4 regions of the Brucella tritici genome follow, and region 3 is predicted to be linked to each of the others. Evidence: riboswitches for the same ligand, from Rfam matches in the RefSeq annotation. Region 3 holds a riboswitch; each other region holds the start of a gene.

Region 1 (7,488 bases), on a different contig from region 3:
AGCGTGCAAGGCCTCGGTGGCGGATTTCTTTACGCGCTCGCCTATGGTCTCACCCGTGTCGTGTTGCCGGAGCGCCTGTGGGGCCGGGCCATCGGTCTTATTTCCGCTATGTTCGGCGTGGCAACGCTGATCGGTCCGGCGATTGGCGGCATCTTTGCCGAATATGGCGCATGGCGCGCCGCTTTCTGGTGGTTGCTGCCGGTATCGGGTCTTTTCGCTGTGGTGGCATTCGCGACTTTGCCGCGCTCAAGCTGGGATAGAAACGAGCGCGTTTCCATTCCGGTTCTTCAACTCATCCTCCTGACCGGCGCTGTCCTTGCGGTTTCAGCGGGGAGCCTGTCACAGGAAACGCTATGGAAGGTCGTCGGTCTGGGGGCTGCGATATTCATGATCGCCATCATTGCAGTCGTGGATCGCGACGCCAAGGCACGTCTCCTGCCGCGCCGCTCGTTCAGCCTGTCGACGCCGCTGGGTGCTCTTTACCTTACGATCGCGCTTTTGATGCTCAGCATGCAGCCCGAAATTTACGTGCCTTATCTGCTGCAGCACCTGCATGGCCAGTCTCCGCTCTGGGCGGGATATCTGGCGGCACTTATGGCAATCGGCTGGACGGTGGCATCCTTCCTCAGTTCCAGATGGCAGGAGAAGGGGGGCGACAGGCTTGTTGTTGCCGGACCTGTTCTCGCGCTTGCCGGTCTTGTCCTGCTCGCCATATTTCTCCCGATCCATGGCAGCGGCAACTGGTCGCTGCTCGCGCCCGTCTGCCTTGGGCTCATCCTGATCGGTTTCGGGATCGGCCTTGCCTGGCCCAGCCTCGTTACCCGCGTCTATCAGAGCGCTCCCCCGACCGAGCAGGATCTCGCAGCGGGTGGAATGACGACCGTACAGCTCTTCGCCATAGCCTTCGGGACGGCTTGCGCGGGGATGGTTGCCAATTTTGCCGGTATTGCCGTGCCGGGCGGTGTGGAGGGTGCGGCAAATGCCTCGCTCTGGCTGTCGGTGATATTCGCGCTCGCGCCAGTAATTGCCGTGGCGGTCGCGTCCAAGGTTATCCGTATCGCCGGCGGAAAGGACTGACCGATGCCGCGTTTCATCGCCAACATCCTAGATTCCCGTGTCGGTCTTTTGCTGGCGCGGGTGGTCCTTACCTTCGTTTTCTGGTCGAGTGGGCTGGCCAAGTTCTTCGACTTCGGCGCCCATGCTGCGGAAATGGAAAGCTTTGGTCTTCATCCGGGCTGGCTGTTCAACAGCGCAACCCTGCTTTTGCAGATTGGCGGATCACTGATGATCATCTTCAATCGCGGAACCTGGCTGGCTTGTGGTGCTCTTGCCGTCTTTACGATCCTGACCATTCCCGTTGCGCACCCGTTCTGGGCAAACGAAGGAAAAGAAGCTTTCCGGGATATGACGGTGGCGCTGGAGCACATATCGCTGATCGGCGGTCTCGCTCTTGCTGCTATTCTATCGCGCAAGGTCTAAATCACTAGACGCACGGATTGCCCTGCCTGTACCTTGCCTGTCATCTGATCGACAGGCAGGGAGGGCCTCGCATGGATGTGACGATCATAACGGGAGCATCGGAAGGAATCGGCGCAGAAACTGCACGGCAGATTGTCCGGCGTGACCGCGCCAATGCTGCTCTTGTGCTAGCTGCGCGCAATGTGGAAAAGCTGGAAAATCTGGCCACCGAGTTGCGGCAACTGGGCAGCTCCGTGCTGGTGGTGCCGACCGATGTGAAAGTTCGTGCAGCCTGCATCGCTTTGATTGATAAGACTGTTTCTGCTTTCGGTCGCATCGACACGTTGATCGTAAATGCCGGCATGTCGGCTCACGCCAATTTTGCCGAAATCACGCCGGACGATCTCAACTGGATGCATGATCTGATGGAGTTGAATTACTGGGGTAGCGTCTGGCCCATTCATGCCGCACTTCCGCATCTTGCCGCCAGCAAGGGACGTATCGTGGCTGTCTCATCTGTTGCCGGATTGATCGGCGTGCCGGGGCGTACGGCCTATAGCGGAACGAAGTTCGCTCTTTCGGGTTTCTGTGAGGCGCTTCGTGCAGAACTGGAACCAAGCGGGATATCGGTCACCATCGTCTATCCGGGCGTCGTCAAAACCGACATTCGAAAAGTGGGCTATAGTGCAAGCGGTGGCACTCTTGGAACGAGCGGTGTCCGTGAAGATGACATGATGCCGGTCGAAGAAGCCGTACGACTGATGCTGGAAGGTGTGCGGGCACGCAAGCGTGAAGTGTTGATGACGCCCCAGATGCGATTCGGGCGCTGGTTGAAACTTGTCGCTCCCGCGCTGGTGGATCGCATGGCCCTCAAGGCCATCAAGCCGGAATTCAGACCGAAACCGATCAAACCCGCAAAATAAACAGCGATAATCCCTGCTATTCACAGGGCTCACATAATGGCCCGTTAATTTTACGTTTGCCGCCAACTATCCGTTGACGGGTTTTTAACTTCGACTACTATATATAGTGTTCTAGGTTCTTTCGATTCGTTGGGTCGAAAGCTAAGACGGGAATCCGGTGCGTTTCATCCATGATGGATGGGGCAATGCCGGAGCTGCCCCCGCAACTGTAAGCGGAGAGTTCTGTTCATCATGTCACTGGCTTTGGCTGGGAAGGCGGACAGGACGTTGATCCGTGAGCCAGGAGACCTGCCTTGAACGAAAACGTCCACGGGCGGGGTGTCCGGTTGGCGCGCAATTATGTGTGGCAAACTATTGCCTTGCAGATTGCTGTCCCGAACTTCCCGCTCATAGCTTCGGGGTGAAGTCCATGTCCAGTATATTCAGTTTCGGTTCCGGTCCTCCCTTCGAGGTATAGTTTGTTGCGGTCAGGCTGCTTGTTATTGCGACCGGCCGGTCCCGTATCTCATGTCTTTCGACGCGCATCTTGCGATGTGCGAACGGCTCTTTGCGTCTCCTATCGAGAGTATTCCAGTTTAAACCGAACCGTTGGGAATACTCTATCCCTTTGTTTTTATGCATGTCTTAGCCGCAAAACCGGTTACCACTTTTGGGAGACATGCTCCAGTGAGGAAAAAATGAACGTTACAGTTTATAGCAAACCCGCCTGCGTTCAGTGCACCGCCACCACACGCGCCCTCGACCGCCAAGGCATCGAATATGAGGTCATCGATATCTCTGCCGATGCCGATGCTTTCCATCTCGTTCAGGGCATGGGTTATCGCCAGGTGCCGGTGGTTGTGGCAGGTGAATCCCATTGGGCGGGCTTCCGGCCCGATATGATCAGCGCTCTCGCCTGAGGGCTATGGTCACATGAGCCTGATCGTCTATTTCTCCAGCCGGTCGGAAAATACACACCGGTTTGTCGAGCGGCTTGGAATGCGGTCGAACCGTATCCCGATGGACGGTTCAGGCGGATTGCAGGTGCGCGAGCCATTCGTGCTCGTGACGCCCACATATGGCGGCGGCGGCTCCAAGGGCGCTGTCCCCAAACCTGTGATCCGCTTCCTCAACGATGAGAGCAACCGCTCTTTCATCCGCGGCGTGATTGCCGCGGGAAACAGCAATTTCGGCGAGGCTTTCTGTATCGCCGGCAACATTATCTCCGCCAAATGTCAGGTTCCCTATCTCTACCGCTTCGAGCTTCTGGGAACCGATGAGGACATTGGCAATGTCAAAAACGGGATGGAACGATTTTGGACACGGCAGACACGACCTTGATCCGAGAGCGCGAGGCACGACCAGTGGCGCAGGATGCGCCTCAAGCGGCGACTTCCAACAGCAGCAAACCGGCAAAATCCTCGGACGGGCTGGATTATCACGCGCTCAACGCGATGCTGAACCTTTACGATGACGAGGGAAAAATCCAGCTTGATCGAGACCGGCAGGCTGCACGCCAGTATTTCCTCCAGCACGTGAACCAGAACACCGTCTTTTTCCATAACTTGCGGGAAAAGCTCGATTATCTGGTGGCCGAAGGCTATTACGAACAGGAAGTACTGGACCAGTATTCCTTCAATTTCGTGCGCGATCTTTTCGACGAAGCCTATGCGAAGAAATTCCGGTTTCCGACCTTTCTTGGCGCATTCAAATATTACACCAGCTATACGCTGAAGACCTTCGACGGAAAGCGCTATCTCGAGCGCTATGAGGATCGCGTCTGTATGGTGGCGCTGGCGCTGGCGCGCGGCAATGAGCAGCTTGCGCGCGATCTCGTTGATGAGATCATTTCAGGCCGCTATCAGCCTGCGACGCCTACATTCCTCAATGCGGGAAAGAAACAGCGCGGCGAGCTCGTCTCGTGTTTTCTGCTGCGTGTCGAGGACAATATGGAGTCCATCGGCCGCTCCATCAACTCGGCTCTGCAATTGTCGAAGCGGGGCGGCGGGGTGGCCTTGAGCCTCACCAATATTCGCGAGGCGGGTGCTCCCATCAAGCAAATCCAGAACCAGTCATCCGGCATCATTCCGGTGATGAAGCTTCTTGAGGATTCCTTTTCCTACGCTAATCAGCTTGGCGCGCGGCAAGGCGCCGGCGCTGTCTATCTGCACGCACACCACCCGGATATCATGCGTTTTCTTGATACGAAGCGTGAAAACGCCGACGAGAAAATCCGCATTAAAACCTTGTCGCTTGGTGTGGTCATTCCAGACATTACCTTCGAACTCGCGAAGAACAACGAGGATATGTACCTCTTCTCGCCCTACGATGTGGAGCGGGTTTACGGCGTTCCATTGACCGAGATTTCGGTCACCGAAAAATATCGGGAAATGGTCGACGACGCGCGTATTGCCAAGAAGAAGATCAATGCACGCGAGTTCTTTCAGGTGCTGGCGGAAATCCAGTTCGAGTCCGGCTATCCCTATATCATGTTCGAGGACACGGTGAATCGCGCCAATCCGATTGATGGGCGCATCACCATGAGCAATCTCTGTTCGGAAATCCTGCAGGTGAGCGAGGCGAGCATCTTCGGCGAGGACCTTTCCTATGATTATCTCGGCAAGGATATTTCGTGCAATCTGGGTTCGCTCAACATTGCATCGGCGATGGACTCGTCAGATTTCGGCAAGACCATCGAGACCTCCATCCGCGCCCTGACTGCAGTTTCCGATATGAGCCATATCGGTTCCGTGCCGTCAGTCGCCCGAGGGAATGATGAAAGCCATGCCATCGGTCTCGGCCAGATGAATTTGCATGGTTATCTCGCCCGCGAGCGGATTTACTACGGTTCCGATGAAGGTGTCGATTTCACGAATATCTATTTCTATACGGTGACCTATCATGCGATCCGCGCATCGAACCTGATTGCGGTGGAAACGGGGAAGTCGTTCAAGGGTTTCGAGAAATCCAAATATGCATCGGGTGAATATTTTGACAAATATACCGAGCAGCTTTGGGAACCGGCGACGGAAAAGGTTCGCGAAATCTTCGAAAAAGCTGGCATTGCGATCCCGTCGCAGGACGACTGGCGCGACCTGAAAAATGCGGTGATGGAGGGCGGGCTTTATAACCAGAACCTTCAGGCCGTGCCGCCGACCGGATCGATCTCCTACATCAATCATTCGACCTCCTCGATCCATCCGATCGTGTCGAAGATCGAGATACGCAAGGAAGGAAAGATCGGCCGCGTCTACTATCCGGCAGCTTTCATGACCAATGACAATCTCGACTATTATCAGGATGCTTATGAGATAGGGCCGGAAAAGATCATCGACACTTACGCGGCGGCGACGCAGCACGTCGATCAGGGCCTGTCTCTGACATTGTTCTTCCGCGATACGGCAACTACCCGCGACATCAACCGTGCGCAGATCTACGCGTGGAAGAAGGGCATCAAGACTATCTATTACATTCGCCTGCGCCAGATGGCGCTTTCCGGCACGGAAGTGCAGGGCTGCGTTTCCTGCGCCCTCTGACCACTGGTGATGACCATGAATATTCAAGTGAAGACCAAGAACCCGAAGCCTGCAGCCGTGCGCGCCATCAACTGGAACCGGATCGAAGATGAGAAAGACCTTGAGGTCTGGAACCGTCTGACCGGCAATTTCTGGCTGCCGGAGAAAGTGCCGCTTTCCAATGACATTCAGTCATGGGAGACGCTGAAACCGCAGGAAAAGCAGCTGACGATCCGCGTTTTCACCGGGCTGACGCTGCTCGATACGATCCAGAACGCGGTCGGTGCCGTGAAGCTGATGGATGATGCCGTGACGCCGCATGAAGAGGCAGTGCTGTCCAACATCTCCTTCATGGAAGCAGTTCACGCGCGCTCTTATTCGTCGATTTTCTCGACGCTGTGCCTGACGCCGGATGTTGACGATGCCTATCGTTGGTCGGAGGAAAACGAGTTTCTACAGCGCAAGTCTGTCCTGATCCTGGACCAGTATCGCGCGGATGATCCGCTGAAAAAGAAGATCGCCAGCGTCTTTCTGGAAAGCTTTTTGTTCTATTCTGGCTTCTATCTGCCCATGTACTGGTCGAGCCGGGCAAAGCTGACGAATACGGCCGATCTTATCCGGCTCATCATTCGGGATGAAGCCGTGCATGGCTATTACATTGGTTATAAATTCCAGCGTGGACTGGAGCGGCTGAACGAAGAGCAGAAGCAGACGATCAAGGATTTTGCTTTTGAGCTTCTGCTGGAACTTTACGACAATGAGGTTCGTTACACGGAAGCGCTCTACGACGGCGTAGGCCTGACCGAAGACGTCAAGAAGTTCCTGCACTACAACGCCAACAAGGCCCTCATGAACCTTGGCTATGAGGCACTCTTTCCGGCGGAGGCGTGCAAGGTCAATCCGGCGATCCTGTCCGCTCTTTCACCGAATGCAGACGAAAACCACGATTTCTTCTCCGGTTCCGGCTCGTCTTACGTCATTGGCAAGGCGGTTGCGACCGAGGATGAAGACTGGAGTTTCTGATGGCATTTCGGCGCCGCGTGACACCGGCGCCGAAACCTTCCGTGATGGAGAAGGCGTTGACGTTGCGGTCTCGTTTTGCGACACATGAGTGATGCAGACCGTTAGCATTATGTCGTAACTTGGCTATTGAGAAAATTTTAAGCAGAAATTGTATTCAGCTAATCAATTATTGATTGTATCGAAAAAATTCATTTTTCATTTGGTTTCTGCCTCTATCCCTTTACGACAGGGGGCTTAGGCGAAAAAGGTTGATCGAACCGCATTCACGCCTGAGCGAAAAAAGGGCTGAAAATGGACACGCGGGGGCAGAACAGCAAGGATGTGCCGCTGGCAGTCGATCTGGACGGAACGCTGGTTTCGACCGATCTGCTGTGGGAGGGCATTTTTCTTCTTTTGAAGAAGAACATCCTGTTCGTCTTCATGCTGCCGGTTTGGCTGTTCTCGGGTAAGGCCTATCTCAAGCGGCAGGTGGCCGAACGCATTACGCTCGATGCATCGCGACTTCCCTATCGAACCGAGTTTCTGGAGTTTCTGCGCAGCGAACACGCATCGGGACGAACTTTGGTGCTGGCAACAGCAGCGGCAGAACC
Region 2 (7,488 bases), on a different contig from region 3:
CGCAGAAGATGAGGAACGACCAGCCCTACGAAACCGATAGCACCGGCAACAGCGGTGGAAGCACCCACGCAGGCAGCTGTACCCAGCACGGCAAAAAGCTGCACACGAGCCAGATTGACACCCATCGTTGCCGCAGCATCGGCCCCCAGTGTCAGACTGTCGAGTGATCGCCCGAGTGCCAGGAGCATCGCCCAGCCAATAAGGATAAATGGTGCGGCGAGAGCCACATGCGTCATCGATCTATCGGCCAGCGATCCGAGCATCCAGAAGACGATTTCCATTGCGGCAAATGGGTTGGGCGACAGGTTCAGCGCCAGCGCCGTCAATGCACCAGCGAGGCTCGTCACCGCGACACCGGCCAATATGACCGCAAGCGTACCGGCATTGCGCCCTGCCAGAAGCTTGACGAGAAACACCGACACAAAGGCACCTGCAAGCGCGAGGAGCGGCAAAGCCAGCGGAAACAGAAGTGAGAGACCGCTGTAAATAGCGATAACCGCGCCGAACGACGCGGATGCGCTCACGCCAAGCAGGCCGGGTTCCGCAAGCGGGTTGCGCAGGTAGCCCTGCAAGGCAGCGCCGGACAATCCAAGCGAGGCCCCGATAAGAAGCGCGAGCAGTGCCCGCGGCAGGCGAATTTCGCGCATGACCAGCACGATCATTTCGCTGTCATCGCCGAAAAGCGCCTTGAGGCTGTCGGTAATACCGATCGTCGCCGGCCCGGTCAGCAACGAAATGATGAAGAGCAAAACCACAAGCATGGCCAGCCCGACGAGCAGAAGATAGAAGCGGTTACGTTCAGTCACGCGCCGCCTCCGCAAGTTCCGCCACGGCTTCGACGCTGAATGGCCCACCGCAAACTGTCAGATTATCCGCTATCGTCACCGCCCTCGCCTGTTTTTCAAGCGCCCGCAACGCCGGATGTTCAAAATTCTCGAAAGCCAGCGCAGGCGCGCGATCTCTTGAACTACGCACCAGAATATCCGGCTTCTCGAGCACCAGCTTTTCCAGCGGCAGCGGAGCTGAACCGCTGATCCCTGCCTTGTCGGCCAGATTGTCAAGCCCGGCAAGACGCACGGCCTCATCAACCAGCGTTCCCCGACCTGATGTGTAACTGTTGGCATTATAAAGCGCGACCGTCTTGCGGCGGACCGGGGGCTGGATTGCCGCCAGAGCAGTTTTCATTTTGTCGATTTCCCGGCTGGCTTCCGCCTGTCTTCCGAGCAGCTCACCCATGCGGCGCAGATGATCTTCTATATCACCGAACGAGCGTGCTGGCGCGAACTCTTCCACACGAACACCGAGCCTGCGCAATAGCCCAACCGTTGCCCTCGACGAAAATGTGCCCGACAGCACGAGATCAGGCTTCATCAGAAAGACCTCTTCTGCCTGCGCATGGTTGACCGGCAACTCCCGAGCTTTCGCAGCCATGACGGACAATTCCGGGTCCTGTGACAAGTACGAAATCGACTGCAACTGGCCCTCATTGGCCAGCAGCAATGCAAGCTGATCGGTGCATACGTTAATGGAAACGACGTGATGGGGAATGTCCGCGGCGTCTGCAGAATTTCGAACGAAAAGGGCCAGTCCCGCCGCGAGGCAGAAGCTGGTGATCCATTTTGCGGATGCCCTTTTCATTCTCTGTTCAGCCTCAGAAATTCCGGGTCAATCCGACATTGATCGTGCGTCCCGGTGCAATATAGCCGGAGCTGGTCTGATAATCCTTGTCAAAAATATTCTCGACCGAGAACTTCAACTGCGACTGCTTGTCGATGGAATAGAGTGCCACGAAATCAGCCGTCACATAGTCTCCAAGCTTCTTGCTGTTCGCAGCATCAGCATAACGCGAACCGCCATAGATCAATCTTGCTGTCAGATCGAGCTTTTCAATAGGAGTGAAATTGACCTCAGCCGCCGCCTTGAAACGTTCACGATAGGGAAGATCCTGGTCCGTATCTTCATCGATTGGCTGCTTCAGATCGACCGATCCCTTGACGCCCCAGCGATCATCGAAACGATGCGCCAATGTGGCTTCGAAACCCGTAACCTTCGCGCTGGCAACATTGTAAGGCAGATAGGATGGCGCGGTGCTCATGATCGCATCGCGCAACCATGTCTGATAGAACGCCAGATCAAGGCTTGTCGAAGCCGTAGCCTGCCAGTTCAAGCCAACTTCATACGAACGGGACTTTTCCGGCTGCAAATCAGGGTTGGCGAAGCCCGGATAATAGAGTTCGTTGAAGGTTGGTGCCCGAAAACCCGTGGCATAGGATGACCGTAAAACAAGGTCTGGCAGCACTTCATAACTCGTACCCAGATTATAGGTCACGACATCGCCGAACTGGCTGTTATGGTCGTAACGCAGCCCGCCATCGAAACGCAGCGCCTCATATTCGAGCGAATATTGACCGAATACAGCAGCCATATCGCGGCTGGTTTCATCATAAGCAACGGTGGTATTGATCTCCTCGCGGTAAGCTTCCACACCAGCGGTCACGGTGTGGTTGACCTTGCCGGTGTCGAAACTCTTTTCAGTCGAGGCAAAGACACCATACCGCTTGGTTTCAAACCGATCCGAACCGCTCACGCCTTTCCGAAAGTTACGGCTGTTGTCGATACCGGTGCTGAATTCCAGTGTCGATGACCAATCCGCCGTATGATCGATGCGTGTTCCGATCTTGCCGGTAAATGCGGCACTATCGGCCTGGTTCGGTGATGGTGCCTTGGCATCATACTGATTGCGCCCTCGGCTAAGGAGACCGTCCGCATAAATTTTACCCCAGTCGAAATCCTTCGACAGCGCAAAATTGAAAGAGCCCTGCAGAAATCCATCGCGATCAGGTTCATGGCCATAGGCATCCGATGTGGTGAAGTCATATCCTTGCGTGCCGGTTATGGCTGCACCGAAGGCATAGTCGACACCGTCGTTGCTCCGTCCCTGAATGGACCCGGACGCATACCCACCCCATGGGTGGCTGACACCGGTAGAAAGGCTGCCACACCAGGAGCGCTCACCGCAGGCACCGCCCTGCTTGGTGATGATATTGACCACCCCACCCATGGCATCGGCGCCGTATTGCGCCGAATGAGCGCCCTTAGCAATTTCAACACGGTCGATGGAACTCAGAGGGATGTTTGCAAGCGCGGTTGCACCGCTTGTCGCCGACGCTGTGCGCACGCCATTGATGAGAACGACCGTCTGCTTGGACGACATGCCGCGCATGTAGATATCCGAAGATGACCCCTGCCCTCCATTCGTCTTGATGGAAACCCCACTATAGGACTTCAGCAGCGACTGCAGATCCGGGGCTGCCGAGCGTTCTATGTCCGCTGAATCGATCACAGTCACGGACGAGGTCGAGCGCTGCAGCGAAGATGCGCGACGCAAGGGCGTGATCACGATTGTATCAAGGACGACACTACCATCGCTGTCTGGCAGACTCTGAGCAAGCGTCGTGGACGGCAGCGCAAGAACACTGGCCGATACCAATAGAACAGATGATTTCAAAAGATGCATTTTCCCTCAACCCGCCGGACCGGAGACCGATACCGGCTTTTCCTCGCACCGCAGGTTGAAGTAATCATGGCACTGAAGTGCCCCTCTTCCCGACGGCAACATTTCAACAATGTCACCGCCACGGACAGCCGCGCCTGGACACACCCCGTATCCATGCATGGGTGACCGGATACGGCAGGTCTCCTGACTTCCGGGTCGTCGCTTTCCCTCCGCCTTCCCGAGTGCATCGACTGCTCTCAGTGGCTTTCACCGCTTACGCGGCTGTGGAGGATAGCTCTCCGGTTACAGTTGCGGGGGCAGTCGCGGCATCAGCCAGAATGGCTTCACCGTGTTCCCTTTTCATCCGCCTCAATAGCGGAACCGTTTCCTGAGAATTGCGATAGCAACATGGTTAAGGATTCGCAACTCCGCTGAAGCGCAATCCGGCACAGAAAACTGAATCACATTCACAAGGAATGGATTCAGCCTCCTGTTTTCAAAGAATTTTCCTATCGCAGGAATGCGCGGAAACGCTGGAGCGCAAAATAAAACAACACCGAGCCAATGACGATCAGTGCCAGGAATTGCGGCCAGACAACACCCAGCCCTGCTCCGCGAAACAGGATCGATTGCGCCAATATGACGAAATGCGTATTCGGCGCTGCCAGCATGATTGTCTGGATGATTTCAGGCATGCTTTCCCGGGGCGTTGTCCCTCCCGAAAGCACCTGCAAAGGCAAAAGCACCAGCATCAGCAACATTCCAAACTGCGGCATTGACCCAGCCGCAGTGGCCAGAAAAATACCAAGGCTGGTCGTTGCGAAAAGCTGGAGCGCTGCACCAACGAGAAACAGCGACACCGACCCATAGATCGGAACGGCAAGCAGCCCCTGCACCACGAAAACCAGTGCAAACGCCGAGGCAACCAGCACGACCAGCCCCATGGACCAAATCTTGCTGACCATGATTTCAACCGGCGTCACTGGCATCACCAATAGATGTTCTATGGTTCCGTGTTCGCGTTCCCGAATAAGTGCGGCCCCCGTCAGGATGATCGATAGCATCGTAACCGATGAAATCACATTGTTGATCGCCCCGAACCACCCCTTGTTCAAATCCTGATTGAACCTCGCCCTGAGATTGAGTTCGACGGGCGTTTGTGCACTACCGCGATAGCGATTGAGGAATTCGCTCACCTCACTCGACACAATCGACTGCACATAGCCGCCACCGGTAAAGGCCTGACTCATTCGGGTTGCATCGACATTGAGCTGAATGGTCGGCGAACGGCCAGCCAAAAGATCACGCTGGAAATTCGGCGGTATGTTCAGTGCAAATGTATCAAGCCCCTCATCCATCCGGGCATCCATTTCGTAGGACGAAATCAGCTTCGGCGGTACGAAATATGACGGATAAAATGCCGTCGTGATCCGGCTCGAAACAGGCGACTGATCTTCATCGACAATAGCTATCGCCGCATTGTTGAGAGTCTCAGGCATCGCCTTGGAAGCCGTATAAATTGCAAGCGTAAAAGCATAGACGATCAGGATCAGCAGCATTGGATCGCGCGCCAGACCGCGCAGTTCCTTCACGCCAAGCTGGAATATGTTGGATATCCGCATCTTAGCTCGCCTGTTTCTTAAGAAGAACGATAGCGAGCGCCATGAGAACCGGCACCGCAATCAGCAGCGGCAAAAACGAACCTGCGAGATCGGCGAACCCCAAGGCCTTGGAGAAAACCCCGCGCGAAATGGTTACGAAATAGGTCGCCGGATAGATTTTACCGATGAACGCGCCCGCACCTTGCAGCGACGATACGGGGTCAATGATACCGGAATACTGCACAGCCGGAATGAGTGTCAGAAGCGCCGTTCCGAAGATCGCTGCGATCTGGCTGTTCATGAAGGTGGACAGCACCAGCCCCATGCCGGTCGCGATCGTGACATAAAGCAGCGCCGCCAGCGCATAAGTCGGAAAACTCCCTGTGAACGGCACCCTGAAAATAAACACCGCAAAGGCTGTCAACATCAGGAAATTCAAAAATGCCAGCCCGATATAGGGCAGTTGCTTGCCGAATAGAAACTCGAATTTCGTCACGGGCGTCACGTAAAAATTGATAATCGACCCCAATTCTTTTTCGCGAACCACGCTCAACACTGCCAGCATCGAAGGGATCATGAGCAGCAGCAACGGAATGACCGCCGGCACCATTGCCACGAGGCTTTGCACATCGGGATTATAGCGGTAGCGTATCTCCAGATTGAAGCTGCCGACATTCGCCGCACTACCGTAAAGCTCCCGGGCTTTCTGCGTCAGCCAGTTGGCGTGCATGCCTTGAACATAGCCTTTGATTGTCTCGGCTCGTGTGGGCATAGCGCCGTCAATCCAGGCGGCAACTTCCACCGGGCGCCCACGCATGACATCTGCGGCAAAATTCGGCGGTATCTCGATAGCCAGACTGATCTCGCCATCCCGCATTCGCCGGTCCAGATCATCGTAGTCGGTTATGGGAGGCTGTTCGGAAAAATAGCGCGAACCTGCAATTTGCTGCGTGTAATCACGGCTGATCGTCGTATCGTCACGGTCGAGCACCGCAAATTTCAGATTCTCGACATCCAGGTTAATACCATAGCCAATGACAAACATCAGGATGACACTACCGAGTATAGCCAATGTTGCGCGGATCGGATCGCGTTTCAGTTCAAGCGCCTCGCGCCGCGTATAGGCCAGCATTCGCCGCAAGTCCGGCATCCAGCTTGAAGCCTTCTTTGGATGCGTTTCGCCTGCCTCTGTTATCTGTTCTGGGACAATTGCAGGCGATGGCGCTGACTGTTCTGTTTCACCAATGGCGTCCTGAAGATATGCGACGAAAGCTTCTTCCAGAGTCTCAGCATGGCGACTTTCGGTAATCGCCTTAGGCGTATCGCTAATCAGAACTTTACCTGCATGCATCAGCGAAATCCGGTCGCAAAGCTCGGCTTCATTCATGAAATGGGTAGAAACGAAGATCGTAACATTGTCCGTGCGCGACAGATCGGCGAGGATTTGCCAGAAAGCGTCACGAGCGACCGGGTCCACACCCGATGTCGGCTCATCAAGAATGAGAATATCAGGTGAATGGATCAAAGCCACAGCCAGTGACAGGCGCTGGCGGATACCGAGCGGCAAGGCGTCGGGTAAGGAATCCATAACCTCAATAAGATCGAAGCGTTCGGTCAATTCCTGAATACGGCGCTCGGTCAGATCCGGTGCCATATCGAACAATTTGGCATGGAGTTCCAGATTCTGACGAACGGTCAACTCTGAATAAAGCGAAAACGCTTGCGACATGTATCCGACATGACGGCGTATATCGATATCCTTGGGATCGACCTCTCGCCCGAACAGCCGCGCCGTTCCCTCACTGGCAGGCAACAACCCGGTCAAAACCTTCATGGTCGTGGTCTTGCCGCAACCGTTGGACCCCAGAAATCCGAAGATTTCACCACGCGGAATTCGAAAACTTACATCATTCACGGCAGTGAAGTTGCCGAAGCGAACAGTGACGTGTTCTGCCTCAATCGCGATCTCAGCATCCGCACCGAAATCGCGATGTGGAATTTCGATATCCTGATGGTCTTTCCGCAATTCCTCCGGCAAGAGCGCGATGAAAGCCGCATCGAGATTGGGAGTGTTGGTGCGCTGCAGCAATTCGTGCGGTGTACCCGTCGCCAGAATCTGCCCATCATTCATAGCGACCAGCCAGTCAAAGCGCTCGGCCTCTTCCATATAGGCCGTGGCGACGATGACACTCATTCCTGGCCGATCCTTGCGGATGTCATCAATCAGCTCCCAGAACTGGCGCCGAGATAGAGGGTCAACACCTGTCGTTGGCTCATCGAGTATAAGCAGGTCCGGATCATGGATGAGCGAACAGCATAGGCTGGTCTTCTGCTTCATCCCGCCTGATAGCTTGCCAGCCGGGCGGTCCGCGAAAGCCGACATGCCCGTGC
Region 3 (7,488 bases):
CCTCCGCATTGCTGTTCGACGAGGCGATCTGCCGGCGTGTGGCTATGGGCAGATCAAGGCCGCCGCCGATCATGTCTTCCACGCGATCGAAGCCGAAAAGCTTCGCGCCGGGGCCGTTGACCCAAAGCACTGCCGAAAGGTCGTGCGTCAGCACGAGCTGCGCATCACCCTTTGCAAAGCCTTCGCGGATAGAATCCAGCGCGGCAATATCGATGAAGGGGTATGATCCTGACATACCTGTCCTTACCTGTTCTTTCGACCGCCCGCAGTGCTCGTTAACACCCTGTTAATAAGCCTCTTATGGGCGCGGGTCCACATTGCCATTGGGTATGGGCTGCATTTTCTGTTTCATTAGTTAATGTGGGAAAGGCAATTTTACAGGCTCGGGCCAATATCCGGGTTGTGCACAGCCGGTCTCCTATAATGGTTACCAGCCCGTGACCTTTCACAGCAGGATTTGATATAGAATCCCGCAATTGGGAATTTCTGAAAAAAGAGAGCTATAATCACTTGCAATATGGATCGATTCTCCGTATGTGACCCCCTGTCGGCGACGCCAGAGCGTCACGCAGCCGACACAAAGGTACGCGGTCGTAGCTCAGTTGGTTAGAGCGCAGGATTGTGGCTCCTGAGGTCGTTGGTTCAACTCCAACCGACCGTACCATTATTTCAAGCCACCAAGCCCAAATTATATAGCAAGATCATCGAATTGGCAGAATGCCTGCCTGCTGGCAGCGTCTCCTCCGTATTGCCTTTATGGCCGGGCATCGCATGTGGCGCGCGTTGTCTGCGGACGAATAGGCGCCAACACAAATGCACGTCGGGAAAATACAACTCGATCCTCAGCGATTATTGAGGGTTTGAGATTGTGATCGTTCGCGCAATTGTGGAACATGCGGACCTCTGGATGATTGGAGATCGCAATGGCCCATGCCGATGAGAATGACACTGGCTTTCGTCACGAGGTTGCAGAACGAACTCTAAGGTATTTAGGGCGATCAGCAGATTCGCTGACAGCCAGAGAACAGTCTGTCCTCGCGCGACTGTCAGAGCGCCAAACGATAGCACGAGATGTAAACAGGTCGTTTGACGAGAAGCTCACCTACGGCCAACGGCTGGCAGATAAGGTCGCCGAATTTGGTGGTTCGTGGACCTTCATAATGCTGTTTGCGCTCGTTTTGGTCGCGTGGGTCGTTGCCAATACAGTTGCGCTTGCTTTCGACCCTTACCCGTTCATCTTCCTCAATCTCGTGCTTTCAATGCTTGCCGCAGTGCAGGCGCCTATCATTATGATGAGCCAGAACCGGCAAGCCGCAAGGGACCGGTTGGATGCTGCACATGATTACGAAGTGAACCTCAAGGCTGAAATCGAAATAATGGCGCTACACGAGAAGTTTGATCAATTGCGTTCGAACGAACTCAAAGCACTTATCGAAAAGCAGCAGGAACAATTAGAAATCCTTTCATCATTGCTTTCCTCAGCCAAGACAGATCAACGTTAGAGCGCATCCTTGTCAGAAAACTGTTTCGCACTTTTCCAGATGCGCTCCAAGGCTCCCTGTCTGGGCTGCTTTCGCTAGTGATTTACGTTATGTTATCCCGAATGGCACATCAGGCTGCGGCAAGCGCCTCGGCGATGCTGTCCTTCAAGGTGAGACGCTGTTTGCGCAGGTTCGTTTCTTCTTCCTGGCTCACCGGCGCAATCTTCGTTTCGGCGCGGTGAATGCGGTCATTGACGGAATCATACTCTTCCAGAATGCGGGCAAAATGCGCATCCTTTGCTTTCAGGGCATGAATGGCGTCGAGTTGGCCGGGAAACTCTTCTCCAAGTGTGTGGGGGGTATTCGACATTCTGTAGCTCCTTCCTTTGGTTGAAAAGAGCTTCGCAAGCCAGCGAGCGGGTGGCATTGATCGCAATCAAGACGGGCTGAAAGGAGCATGCCGAAACTGCATGGCTGGCATGCAAATGCCGATCTTCTAAGTAATCGGCGCGATCCCCATCTCATGGGCACGGACCGACAAAGTGTCCGTGATGGAGAGAAAAATGTTTACCCGCTTCAATAATCGTTTCGGTCGTGCATTCGCGCAATTCGGTAGCGCCGTTCGTGCTTCTGCTGCTGTGCGCGCTGGCCAGAAGCCAACTGCCCAGGACCTTGAGACGCTTGGCATCGACGTTGACCAGTTCCGTCGTATTCAGGGTTGAGCAGTTAAGTAAGCGTATGCGTATCTGAGTAAAAAGCCCGGCAATGCCGGGCTTTCTTGTGTTTAATCCTCATCTGTCGCCATTTGGCTCAACAGGGCACCCTTGCCCCGCTGTCTCATGACCATGGGGACGACGACTGCGGCAATCGCCAGTGTGATGAGCACTATCGACACCCAGGAATGCACCAGAGTCATCGGGTTTCCCTGACTGATCTGCAAAGCCTGACGCAGGCTCTTTTCTGCCATTGGCCCGAGGATCAGGCCCACGACAACCGGCGCGATGGGGTATGAGAAGCGCCGTAGTACATAGCCCAGCACACCGAATGCCAGAAGCAGGCCAAGTTCGAATGAGACCGGCAGGCCGAACAGCATGGAGGTGGAAGCATTCGCGCCGATTGTTCCAAGCGTTGCGAAAACCAGAATGCCTGCATAGAGCCAGTGGCGCGGGATGGTGAGCATCTTCACCCAAAGGCCGATCAGCGGTAGGTTGAGAACCAGCAGCATCAGATTGGCAACGAGAAGGCTCGCCACCAGACCCCAGACCAGCGTGGCATTGGTCACGAAGAGGAGGGGGCCGGGTTGCAAGCCGAACTGCTGGAAACCGGCAAGCATGATTGCAGCCGTCGCTGTGGTGGGCAGGCCAAGCGTCAGAAGCGGAACGAGAGTTCCGGCGGCGGAAGCATTGTTGGCTGCCTCCGGTCCCGCAACGCCTTCAATGGCGCCTTTGCCGAATTCTTCCGGATGTTTCGAGAATTGCCGTTCCGCTGAATAGGAAAGGAAGCTCGATACATCGGCGCCGCCCGCAGGCATGGCTCCGATTGGAAAGCCGATGGCGGTGCCGCGCAGCCACGGCATCCAAGAGCGTTTCCAGTCGTTTTTGGTCATCCAGACGGAACCCTTGACCGCAATGACTTCATCTTCTGGCCGAAGCTTCTTCGACACGACCGCAAGCGTTTCGCCGATGGCGAACAGCGCCACCGCCAATGTGGTGACATTGATGCCATCGAGCAGGTTCGGCGTTCCCATGACAAGGCGTGCCTGACCGGTCAACTGGTCGATGCCGATCAGGCCGAGCGCCAATCCGATGAACAGGGATGTCAATCCGCGCAGCGTGGAATCGCCGAATGCGGCCGAGACTGTCATGAAAGCCAGAAGCATGAGTGCGAAGTATTCGGAAGGCCCGAAGGACAAGGCGAATTTCACGACCCAAGGTGCTACGAAGGCGAGCGCCAGAGTGGCGATCAGGCCCGCAATGAACGAGCCGATGGCCGCCGTTGCAAGTGCTGGTCCGCCACGTCCGGCCCGAGCCATCTTGTTGCCCTCCAACGCGGTGACGATGGAGGCGCTTTCTCCCGGCGTATTCAGCAGGATCGATGTGGTTGAGCCGCCATACATGCCGCCGTAATAAATGCCCGCGAACATGATGAGGGAGCCGGACGGGTCCAGCTTGTAGGTAACGGGCAGAAGGAGCGCGACGGTGAGCGCCGGGCCAATGCCGGGCAAGACGCCGACGGCTGTGCCGAGCGTGACGCCGATCAGCGCATAAAGAAGATTCGATGGTTCAAGCGCCACCAGAAGCCCGTTGGCGAGAAGTGCGACAGTATCCATGATGGCACTTAGCCTTTAAAGCATTTCCAGCAAAAACGCGAAGCGGCTTTGCGTAGGATAATGCGACAAAACAAGGACTTAGAGCATTTCCAATGTTTCAGTCAAAACTGGGAATGCTCTAAACGAATTGTTCGAGCCAGCCGGACGGCAGCGATAGCTGCAGGCCGCGCGCAAAGATGAACCAGATCACGAAGGCAAAGACGATGCCGACGGGAACGCTGATCCAGAATTTGCGATAGCCGAAGCCGCGTGCTGTTGCTGCGAAAAGCAGGCCGGTGGACAGGGAAAAGCCGACTGTCTTCATCGTCAGCATCTGGATAGCCAGGCCGCCGATGATCCATGCCATAGGGGCGATTTCCTGATGCTCACGCTCGGGGAAATCACCGCGAAGCGCTTCGAATACGGTCCATATGGCAAGGCCGAACAATCCGGCTGCAACGACATAGGGGACGGTTTTCGGGCCGACCGGCGAGTAGCTCGTCACGTCGTTGCCATAGGTTGTCGACCACGCAATGGCGATGGCGACAGCTGCAAGAACAAGGGCGATGACAAGAGCGGCGAAATCTGGCGCCGCCCCTTCCGGGCGGCGCTTTTCCTGCGGTTCTGATCCTGTCATTTGACGAGGCCGATTTCCTTGAGGATGGTCTCAGTCGCGGCGACGTCCTTGGCAAGCTGCTCCTTGAATGCCGGGCCAGCGAGATATGTATCCGCCCAGCCCTTGTCTTTCAGGGCTTTCTGCCAGGATTCGGACTTTACCATTTTCTCGATATCGGCATTGATGGCAGCTTCCTGTTCGGCAGTGATGCCGGGAGCCGCACCCACCATGCGCCAGTTTTGGATCGAAACATCCACGCCACCTTCCTTGAAGGTTGGTGCGTCGATGCCTTCCAGGCGCTTGTCGCTTGAAATACCGATGATGCGCAGCGTCCCAGCCTTGATCTGGGGTTCGAATTCGCCGTAGCCGGAAATGCCTACGGTCACCTGATTGCCGAGAATGGCAGCCAGTGCTTCACCACCGCCGGAGAAGGCGATGTAGTTGACCTTGGTCGGGTCGACCCCTGCTGCCTTGGCAAAGAGGCCTGCGGTGATGTGATCGGTGCCGCCTGCGGAACCGCCGCCCCACGAAACGGAGCCCGGATCAGCCTTCAGCTTCGCGGCAAGATCGCCAAGATTCTGGATGTCGGAAGATGCCGGTACGACGATGGCTTCATATTCACCTGTGAGGCGTGCAATCGGCGTGATGGCATCAAGTGTCACCGGCGACTTGTTGGTCAGGATAGCGCCGACCATGACATAGCCGCCGACGATGAGCTGGCTCGGGTCGCCCTTGTTCTGGTTTACAAACTGAGCGAGGCCGATGGTGCCGCCAGCGCCCGGAACGTTGATGACCTGAACGCTGCCGGAAATCTTTTCATCCTGAAGCGCGCTCTGCATCGTGCGTGCCGTCTGGTCCCAGCCGCCGCCTGGAGCCGCAGGCGCAAGCACCTTATAGTCTTCTGCGGAAGCAGAGCCTGCCATGGCCAACGCCGCCACCGACGTCAGGGCCAGAATAAATCTACGCATATGTCCTCCCAGATAGAATGTATGCCGCCTTCCGGCGGACCTCCCCAAAGTCCCGCTCCTCTAGCGGGAGTTGTCTACATGGATATTGCCAAAAACAAATTCAATAGGCCAGTATGTGCGACTATAGTTTGGCCGCAATTTAAGCGGCAGACTTTCGAATCACTTGAAATTGCAGGCCGAAACAGAGCGCGAGACGCGCTTGACGGCGGCGATGCGCTGACGTAATTGTGTAACGACGGTTCCCCGACCGAGAGCGAAGGGGATTAATAGGGAACACGGTGAGGACGACCCGAAAAGGGGCCAAGACCGTGGCTGCCCCCGCAACTGTAAGCGGATTGCCGTTCATCCTCGTGACGTTCAAAGCGTCATGCCACTGTGCCGGAGAAGCGCGGGAAGGCAGATGAACAGCAGATATTCGTGAGCCAGGAGACCTGCCGTTTAGTGTTGTCCATTGTCACGGGCGGGGATGCCCGGAGCAGGAGCCGGTTATGACAGATTTCCGCGTCGCAGGACGCTTCCTCCCATCGTTATCGCATGATTTCGACATGTTCCCGGATATGCCTGTTCGTCTTCCGCGCCGGATTTTATCCGCCGCCTGACAGGGCGTCTTTCTCTCATCATTTCGGGGACTTTCATGAATATTCTCGGCAAGATGCCGTTTCGCGCCGCCGTTTGCGCGGCTGCATTTTTTCTCGCAGGCGGTGTGACCGCTCAGGCAGCGGAAACGCAATATCCGCTGACTCTGAAAAATTGCGGTCGTGTCGTTACCTTCAAGCAGGCACCCGCCCGCGCGGTTGCAGTTGGCCAGAGCAGCACAGAAATTCTTTACAGCCTGGGTCTCGGCGACAAGGTCGTCGGCACGGCAGTGTGGTTCGGCCCTGTTCTCAAAGGCTTTGAAGAGGTGAATGCCAAGGTCAAGCGGCTTGCCGATAATGATCCGAGCTTTGAAAGCGTTCTGGCGCAGAAGCCGGATATCGTGACGGCAGATTTCCAGTGGCATGTCGGCCCGACAGGCATCGTGGCAAAGCCTGAACAGTTCGAGGAACTGGGCATTCCGGCCTATACCTCGCCATCCGATTGCGTTGGCAAAGACAATTCCGGTGGTGGCGACGGCGTTCGTACGGCGGCGTTCAAGATGGATATCGTCTATCAGGAAATTACCGAACTGGCGCAAATCTTCAATGTGCAGGACCGTGGCGAGAAACTCGTCGCCGACCTGAAGGCGCGTGAAGCGGCTGCGCGTGAAAAAATTGGGGCTGCGGACGGAAAGCTTTCGGCTGTCGTCTGGTTCTCCAGCACGCAGGTCGATGCCGATCCCTATGTTGCAGGCAAGTTCGGCGCGCCCGCCTATATTCTTTCGGCGCTCGGCATCAAGAATGTGATCGACAGCGAGGAAGAATGGCCGACGGTCGGATGGGAAACGATTGCAAAATCGAACCCTTCGATGATCGTGGCTGCAAAGCTGGATCGCCGTCGCTATCCGGCTGACGACATTGCCGTCAAGCACCAGTTCCTCGAGAACGATGCGGTCACGAAACTGATGCCTGCGGTCAAGGACAAGCATGTCTTCGATATGGATGCGCAGTCGATGAGCACGTCGCTTCGCGTGATTGAAGGCATTGAAACGCTTGCTGCCGACATTGCCGCCTCGGGCCTGAACAAGTGACGGTTCGGGCGGCGACAACAGGCTTCAAACAGAAGGGAAGGGCACGCTCCGGCGTGTTCTTCCTGGCCTTTTCGCTTGTCCTGCTTCTTCTTGCTCTTTGGTTCGGAGCGGCGATAGGCGAAACGGCAATACCGCTCGATGTGGTTGCGAAGACCGTGGCCAATCGGGTGTGGAATGCCGGATATCCGCTCGAGCCCATCGATGAAGGGATCGTCTGGAGCTATCGTCTCAGCCGTGCGGTTATCGCGGCATGTTGTGGCGCGTCGCTCGCAATATCTGGTGTCATTCTGCAGTCGCTGCTCCGAAATTCGCTCGCCGATCCTTATATTCTGGGCATCTCCGCTGGTGCTTCGACGGGCGCGGTCGGCGTTGCCATTCTCGGCATAGGCGCTGGCGTGCTGACGCTTTCGCTGGGTGCGTTCATTGGCGCTATTGTTGCTTTCTGCCTT
Region 4 (7,488 bases), on a different contig from region 3:
TTTGGCGCGTAGGTAGTTGATGATGCCCGAAAAGTCTTCGCCGCCATGACCTTCACCGTCAAAAAGGCTGTAAAGTTCCTGTGCATGTGCGCCAAGCGGCGTTTCCGCGCCAGCGCTTTGGGCGGCTTCCTGTGAAAGTTTGAGGTCCTTCAGCATCAAAGCTGCCGCAAAGCCGGGTTTATAGTCGCGGTTTGCCGGTGATGTCGGAACGGGGCCTGGAACAGGGCAGTAGGTTGTCAGTGACCAGCATTGCCCCGATGACGTTGACGCCACATCGAAGAGCGCCTGATGGGACAGGCCCAGTTTTTCAGCCAGGACAAAGGCCTCGCTGACACCGATCATCGATATGCCGAGGATCATATTGTTGCATATCTTTGCAGCCTGTCCTGCACCGTCGCCGCCGCAATGAACGATCTTTCCGGCCATGGGCTGCAGGATCGGCTCTCCGCGTTTGAACGCCTCGTCGCTGCCACCAGCCATGAAAGTCAGCGTACCTGCCGAAGCGCCACCGGTGCCGCCGGAAACGGGTGCATCAATGGAAAGATGTCCGTGGCTCGCGGCCAGTTCATGTGCTTTGCGTGCCGAATCCACGTCGATTGTGGAGCAGTCGATGAAAAGTGAGTCTTTTCGAGCTTTTGGTGCAATATCTTCATAGACAGAGAGAACGTGCTTTCCTGCTGGCAGCATGGTGATGACCACGTCGACGTCAGCAACTGCATCCTGCGCGCTCAACGCTATCGAGAGGCCATTGGCCTGCGCTTCATCAAGATGTTGCGGCAAGAGGTCGAAGCCGCGGACGGTGTGACCGGCTTTCACAAGGTTGGCGGCCATCGGGCCACCCATATTGCCAAGGCCGATAAATGCTATTGTGGCCATAATGAATTCCTCCCTTGGCGGTTGTTAACTGGAAGTACGTGCATCTTATCCGAAAGCCGTTCCACTTTTCGGGATGCACTTTGAAATCAACGTCCGATCATCTGGCGCGCAATGATCACACGCATGATCTCGTTTGTACCTTCGAGAATCTGGTGCACGCGGAGATCACGGACAAGCTTTTCGATCCCGTATTCATGCAGATAGCCGTAGCCACCGAAAAGCTGCAGCGCTTCGTTCGCCACATTGAAACCCGTGTCGGTAACGAAGCGCTTCGCCATCGCTGACCATTTGCCTGCATCATGTGTTTTGCGATCGAGCTTGCTTGCAGCGGTGTAAAGAAGCAGGCGCGACGCGGAGAGTTCGGTTTCCATATCCGCCAGGCGGAATTGCAGCGCTTGAAAACGATCGATTGTCTGGCCGAAAGCCTTACGCTGGCTGCAATATTCCAGCGACTTGTCGAGTGCCGATTGCGCGCCGCCGAGTGAGCAGGCGGCAATATTGAGCCGGCCGCCGTCAAGTCCTGCCATCGCTATGCGAAAGCCGGTACCTTCTTCGCCGAGAAGGTTTTCAGCGGGGACGCGACAATTATCGAATATGACGGTTCTCGTCGGTTGCGCATTCCAGCCCATCTTGAATTCATTCGCGCCAAACGAAAGGCCGGGTGCATCTTTTGGCACAACGATGGTGGAAATTCCCTTGGGGCCGTCCTCACCGGTACGCACCATCGTCACATAGACATCTGTGGCGCCTGCACCGGAAATGAACTGCTTGGAACCGTTGAGAATATAATGGTCGCCATCGCGTGTGGCCCGTGTTCTAAGCGCGGCGGCATCCGAACCCGATCCGGGCTCGGTCAGGCAATAGCTGGCAAGCGATTCCATCGACGTGAGCTTCGGCAGAAAGCGCTGGCGCTGTTCGTCGTTACCGTAGGTGTCGATCATCCACGCGGCCATGTTGTGGATGGAGACAAAAGCCGAAAATGAAGGGCATGCGGTTGCCAGCGCTTCAAAAATAAGCACTGCGTCGAGCCGTTTGAGTGCCGAGCCGCCTACATCTTCACGCACATAAATGCCGCCCATGCCAAGCGGCCCGGTCTCTTGCAATACATCGACCGGGAAATGTTTTTCGCGATCCCATTCCAATGCATACGGGGCAACGCGATCACTGGCGAAGGCTCGCGCCATATCCTGAATGGCAAGCTGATCTTCGTTCAGTTCGAACTGGTTCTGGTCGGCAGCATCCATGGTTTCCTCCCTGTAGCACCGTACCTCTTCCCCTGGACTAGATCATAACCGCGGAGGGCTGCCAACGCTCCATTGGAATAATGTTGCTCACATTTGTAATAAACTGATGCGCATTTTTGCATAGATGCTCGCCGATCAAGGTCCCGTTGCCAGCGAGTTCAGTTTAAGTTACGCAGCAATTTATGGCACGCGCAATCATGTTTCAGGGAACGGGTTCGGATGTCGGCAAAAGTGTTCTTGTTGCCGGACTATGCCGCGTTGCGCGCAATCGCGGTCTCAATGTTCGCCCTTTCAAGCCGCAAAACATGTCCAACAATGCAGCGGTCAGCGACGATGGCGGTGAAATCGGCCGGGCTCAGTGGTTGCAGGCATTGGCTTGCGCTGTACCGTCGTCTGTCCATATGAACCCGGTACTCCTCAAGCCGCAGACCGACATGGGTAGCCAGGTCGTCGTGCAGGGAAGGGTGCGGGGCGAAGCGCGCGGGCGCTACTATCAGGAATTGAAGCCGCAACTCATGGCGGCTGTCATGGAATCCTTCGCCATGGTCAGCGAAGGCGCGGACCTTGTGCTGGTGGAAGGGGCAGGGTCGCCGGCTGAAATCAATCTGCGGGCTGGCGATATCGCCAATATGGGGTTTGCCACGCAGGCCGATGTTCCGGTTGTTCTCGTAGGCGACATAGACAGAGGCGGCGTTATCGCTTCTCTCGTCGGCACGCACACTATTCTTTCCGAACAGGACCGCGCCATGGTTCGCGGTTTTCTGATCAACAAGTTCCGGGGCGATATCTCGCTTTTTGATGACGGGCTGGCTGCCATTACCCGGTTTACCGGCTGGCGCTCTTTCGGCGTTGTCCCGTGGCTGAAAGCGGTATCGAGACTGCCAGCCGAAGATTCTGTCGTTCTTGAACGTGCCGTTCGCGGAGACAAGAAGTCGCTTGTGGTTGCTGTGCCGATGTTGCCGCGCATCGCCAATTTCGACGATCTTGATCCGCTAAAAGCTGAACCGGATGTAGAAGTGGTCATGGTGCCGCCCGGTTCGAGCATTCCCGGTGATGCGGGTCTTGTCGTTCTGCCGGGGACGAAGTCCACGATAGCCGATATGCAGGCGGTTCGTGACCATGGCTGGGATCGCCAGTTGTCTGCCCATGTGAAACGAGGCGGTCATGTGCTCGGTATCTGCGGCGGGTTTCAGATGCTTGGTCGCCATATCAGCGACCCGTCTGGTATCGAGGGGCATGTACGCGACATTGACGGTCTTGGTCTTCTCGATATCGAAACTGTGATGGAGCCTGAAAAGGTGGTCCGCAATGTGCAGGCGACCTCGCTTCTCCATGATGTGCCGCTGCAAGGTTATGAAATTCATATCGGTCGAACGACCGGACCGGATATGGGGCGTCCCTTCGCCCGCATTGGCGAGCATGACGATGGAGCTGTATCGCCAGATGGGCGTATCACGGGGACTTATCTCCATGGTGTTTTCAATGCGGATGAATTTCGCCGGAGATTTCTGGAAAATCTTGGTGTGCGGAGCAGTTCGGTGAACTATCGCGCTGGCGTGGAAGCTGCATTGGATGAGTTGGCCGAAGGGTTGGAAGCCTGTCTTGATATCGATGCACTGTTCAAAATCCGTTGAATGTGAGCTTGTATCTTTACCATGTTCCGCACTGCCTTAAATCTTATTAATTGCTAGTTATTTTAAACGATTTATTTTATTATCATAGTTGTATAGAAATATTTTTATTATATGTGAATATTTATTAACTTAGTATTATATTTATTTAATGGGTGTTTATTGAGTGTTTTTGTTTCTTCTGGGTCTGCATCTCGTTTCAGTAATCTAAGAGTGCAGAATCTGCTCCTTTATTCTTTTGTGGTAGTCAGTGGTTTTTTTATTATTTTCCCTCAGACTGATTTGATTGTCTCCCGATATTTTTTCAAAGCGGGTAGTTTCTATTTTTCTCACAATCCAAACTGGATCGCATTGCGAGATTTTCACCGGCTCAGTCAATGGTATCTGTTAGTATCTATGGTCACGCTCGTGGCACTCTATGCTTTATGGCGTCATCCACTTTCAATCATTGCGCCGCATAAGGTTGTCTATGTTGTACTTACCTACGCGCTTGGCCCTGGTGTTCTCGTCCATAGTCTAAAACTTCTTATTGGTCGGGCGCGACCGAGGAACCTAGTGGAGTTCGGAGGGACGACTGATTTTACCCCAGCTTGGCAGTTAGCGCGCATGTGTGGTCATAGTTGTTCGTTCCCATCGGGTGAATCGTCGGCAGCGGCTGCAATGCTGCCGCTCTTGATCCTTGTACCGGCACGTTTTCGATTAAATGTAGCGGTTATTTTAGTTCCGGTTCTTGCACTCGTATCATTGAATCGCGTGTTTATGGGGGCACATTTCCTGTCTGATGTTGTCATCGCCTGGACGCTCATCATTGGTCTCATGATTTGGCTTTGGTCCAGAATTTCACGTCATGCCGATGTAATTGATGGCTGGGTGCGACTGAGAGGCCAAAACCTTCGAATGTGGTTGTATGTTCGCTGATTGACGCCGAAGGGGCGAAAGCCTACTGTCAAAATCGTGCAACAGGTCTTTGCCGGGACGAATCCCGGCGATACCAAAAAGGGAATGCGACGGACGGACCCAATCCGGGCGTCTTTATCGCAGCCGACCCCGCGACTGTAGAGCGGTGAGGGATGAGGCAAGCCGGGCAGCCGGTAACCACTGGAAGCATTAAAGGCTTCTGGGAAGGTAGCCTCAATCCCCGCGACCCGTGAGCCAGGAGACCTGCCTGTTGCGTGAAGGCATAGAGCCTGAACCCCATGGGAGGTCTTTCCCTGCTGCCTGCACGGAGGTTGTCATGGCTGCACGTACTCAAGATTCTGTTTCCAGCACACTCGCAATGCCGCTTGCTGCCCGTCTGGGCACTGCTGTGGTGTCACTGCTTCTCGGCGCGTTCCTGATTTACGGTGTAGGGCTTGCCCATTCCGATACGCTGCACGATTCAGCACATGATACGCGCCATTCTTATGGTTTTCCCTGCCACTGAGCAGCCTAACCTTTTTGAGAATTGAAGCTGAGCAAGGCTCGATGGCGGACGGCCATCGGCGCGAAATTGCTATTGAGGGACAGAAATGTTGATCCGTTATTTGTTGGCGACACTTGCTGCCGGTCTTCTGGCCGGGCTGCTGGTTACTCCCGCCATGTATTTGAAGACAGTGCCTTTGATCCTGCAAGCCGAAGTCTATGAAGATGCTGGTGGGGGGCACAGCCATGGCGAGGCGGAAGCCACGCCGCATGATCATGGTGCCGCTGCCGCAGATGCTGAAGAAGAAGGCGCCGAACTGCCTTTTGGGCGATTGGGCAATACGATCCTTGCCAATCTCGTAGCAGGAGCGGGGTTTGCCTTGCTGCTTGGTGGCGTGGCCTTGCTTCTAGGGCGCCGCATTACGGTACAGAATGGCATTTATTGGGGTGTTGCGGGCTTTTTTGCGGTCGCTTTTCTGCCCGCGTTGGGCTTGTCACCGGAATTGCCGGCAATGCCTGCGGCTGATCTGGCCGAACGTCAGCTCTGGTGGATTGCAACCGTGGCGCTGAGCGGTCTGGGGCTCTATCTCATCGTGTTGCGCCAGGAAATCTGGGCAAAAATCCTCGGTCTGGTGTTGATCGTGGCTCCACATCTCTATGGTGCTCCGCATCCGGAAGAGATCTCGTCACCGATTCCATCATTGCTTGCTTCGCAATATGCAGTCGCATCGCTGGCGACGAACCTGTTCATGTGGGCGGTGATCGGCCTCGCACTCGGCTGGTTCATCCAGCACTATGCATCGTCCGAGATTGAGGGCTGATGAAAATGGCTTCGCCGGGAAAATCGGTTCTGGTCCTTGGCGGAGCCCGTTCGGGCAAGTCGTCCTATGCCGAGAAGATGGCTGCGTCCTCGGGGCTTCAGCTGCTCTATCTGGCAACAGGACGCGCCTTCGACAAGGAAATGGAAAGCCGCATTGCCATTCACCGCGACCGCCGTGGTTCAGAATGGCAGACGGTAGAGGAACCGCTCGATCTCATTGGCGCACTAACATTGCATGTTGCTGCGGATCGGTTCGTGCTGATCGATTGTTTGACCCTGTGGCTGACCAATCTGATGATGGCCGAGCGCGATATAGCAACAGAGACGGCAAGTCTTGTTGCTATGCTGCCGAACCTTGCCGGGCCTGTTGTTTTTGTTTCGAACGAAGTTGGACTTGGGATTGTGCCGGAAAATCGCATGGCACGGGAATTTCGCGATCATGCAGGCTTTCTGCACCAGGCAGTGGCCGCAGTTGCGGATGAAGTTTATTTCATGGCGGCAGGGCTGCCGCTCAAGATGAAGGGATAAATCGATGCAGGGACAGAAAATTCCCGCAACAGTCATCACGGGTTTTCTCGGATCGGGCAAAACGACGATGATCCGCAACCTGCTGGAAAACGCTGACGGAAAACGCATCGCGTTGATTATCAATGAGTTCGGTGATCTCGGTGTCGATGGCGGTATTCTGAAAGGTTGTGGTATCGAGACTTGCCGCGAAGAAGATGTGATCGAGTTGAACAATGGTTGCATCTGCTGCACCGTTGCCGATGACTTCATCCCGACCATGACCAAGCTTCTGGATCGCGCTGATCGTCCAGATCATATTGTGATCGAGACCTCCGGTCTGGCATTGCCGCAACCACTCGTCGCCGCATTTAACTGGCCGGAAATCAAGACGCAGGTAACAGTCGACGGTGTAGTAACCGTGATTGATGCGGCAGCCGTTGCCGAAGGTCGTTTTGCCGATGACCACGACAAGGTGGATGCACAGCGCGCAGCGGATGAATCTCTTGACCATGAAAGCCCCTTAGAGGAACTTTTTGAGGATCAGATTCATGCTGCTGATCTGATTGTTCTCAACAAGGCCGATCTGATTGACGCCTCGATGCTCGACGGTGTTAAGGCCGATGTGGCCGAGCGTTCGTCGCGCCGGGTGAATATGGTTCCTGCGAGCTTTGGCAAACTGGGAGCTGACGTTTTGCTCGGCCTTGGCGTTGGCACTGAAGACGACATCGCCAACCGCAAATCCCACCATGAAATCCATCATGCAGATGGACATGAGCACGATCATGACGAGTTCGAGAGCTTCGTAGTCGAAGCGGGCTCTGTGGGCGATCCCAAGCTGTTCACGGAAAAACTGAAAGCGGTCATTGCGGAACACGATATTCTTCGCCTGAAAGGCTTTGTCGATGTGCCGGGCAAGCCGATGCGTCTGGTCGTGCAGGCAGTCGGTCCACGCATCGAGCATTATTTCGACCGTCCATGGGGCAAGGATGAAGCGCGCTCCACGCGACTG

The links. A riboswitch is a leader RNA that binds a small molecule or an ion and turns the genes downstream of it on or off. The one in region 3 is predicted to bind cobalamin.
Region 1: another riboswitch for cobalamin. It lies ahead of nrdH (glutaredoxin-like protein NrdH); the one in region 3 lies ahead of F9K94_RS16885 (ABC transporter substrate-binding protein).
Region 2: another riboswitch for cobalamin. It lies ahead of F9K94_RS04170 (TonB-dependent receptor domain-containing protein); the one in region 3 lies ahead of F9K94_RS16885 (ABC transporter substrate-binding protein).
Region 4: another riboswitch for cobalamin. It lies ahead of F9K94_RS03950 (CbtB domain-containing protein); the one in region 3 lies ahead of F9K94_RS16885 (ABC transporter substrate-binding protein).

The regions. Positions count from the first base shown of each region.
Region 1 is NZ_WBVY01000002.1:767,772-775,259, forward strand. It holds gene F9K94_RS08915 (MFS transporter) at 1-1,077, shown strand, start outside; gene F9K94_RS08920 (DoxX family protein) at 1,081-1,479, shown strand; gene F9K94_RS08925 (SDR family oxidoreductase) at 1,551-2,381, shown strand; cobalamin riboswitch at 2,478-2,691, shown strand; gene nrdH (glutaredoxin-like protein NrdH) at 3,059-3,280, shown strand; gene nrdI (class Ib ribonucleoside-diphosphate reductase assembly flavoprotein NrdI) at 3,294-3,701, shown strand; gene nrdE (class 1b ribonucleoside-diphosphate reductase subunit alpha) at 3,677-5,896, shown strand; gene nrdF (class 1b ribonucleoside-diphosphate reductase subunit beta) at 5,912-6,898, shown strand; gene F9K94_RS08950 (UbiA family prenyltransferase) at 7,190-7,488, shown strand, end outside.
Region 2 is NZ_WBVY01000001.1:833,027-840,514, forward strand. It holds gene F9K94_RS04160 (FecCD family ABC transporter permease) at 1-806, opposite strand, end outside; gene F9K94_RS04165 (ABC transporter substrate-binding protein) at 799-1,638, opposite strand; gene F9K94_RS04170 (TonB-dependent receptor domain-containing protein) at 1,652-3,517, opposite strand; cobalamin riboswitch at 3,674-3,897, opposite strand; gene F9K94_RS04175 (ABC transporter permease) at 4,006-5,118, opposite strand; gene rbbA (ribosome-associated ATPase/putative transporter RbbA) at 5,120-7,488, opposite strand, start outside.
Region 3 is NZ_WBVY01000004.1:505,218-512,705, reverse strand. It holds gene pdhS (cell-division control histidine kinase PdhS) at 1-235, opposite strand, end outside; tRNA gene F9K94_RS16915 (tRNA-His) at 588-664, shown strand; gene F9K94_RS16910 (DUF1003 domain-containing protein) at 924-1,502, shown strand; gene F9K94_RS16905 (YdcH family protein) at 1,612-1,851, opposite strand; gene F9K94_RS24455 (hypothetical protein) at 2,045-2,203, shown strand; gene F9K94_RS16900 (tripartite tricarboxylate transporter permease) at 2,266-3,810, opposite strand; gene F9K94_RS16895 (tripartite tricarboxylate transporter TctB family protein) at 3,929-4,426, opposite strand; gene F9K94_RS16890 (Bug family tripartite tricarboxylate transporter substrate binding protein) at 4,423-5,373, opposite strand; cobalamin riboswitch at 5,597-5,826, shown strand; gene F9K94_RS16885 (ABC transporter substrate-binding protein) at 6,008-7,039, shown strand; gene F9K94_RS16880 (FecCD family ABC transporter permease) at 7,036-7,488, shown strand, end outside.
Region 4 is NZ_WBVY01000001.1:783,887-791,374, reverse strand. It holds gene mmsB (3-hydroxyisobutyrate dehydrogenase) at 1-876, opposite strand, end outside; gene F9K94_RS03965 (isobutyryl-CoA dehydrogenase) at 963-2,120, opposite strand; gene F9K94_RS03960 (cobyric acid synthase) at 2,303-3,754, shown strand; gene F9K94_RS03955 (phosphatase PAP2 family protein) at 3,914-4,669, shown strand; cobalamin riboswitch at 4,696-4,934, shown strand; gene F9K94_RS03950 (CbtB domain-containing protein) at 4,986-5,174, shown strand; gene F9K94_RS03945 (CbtA family protein) at 5,260-5,973, shown strand; gene cobU (bifunctional adenosylcobinamide kinase/adenosylcobinamide-phosphate guanylyltransferase) at 5,979-6,500, shown strand; gene cobW (cobalamin biosynthesis protein CobW) at 6,505-7,488, shown strand, end outside.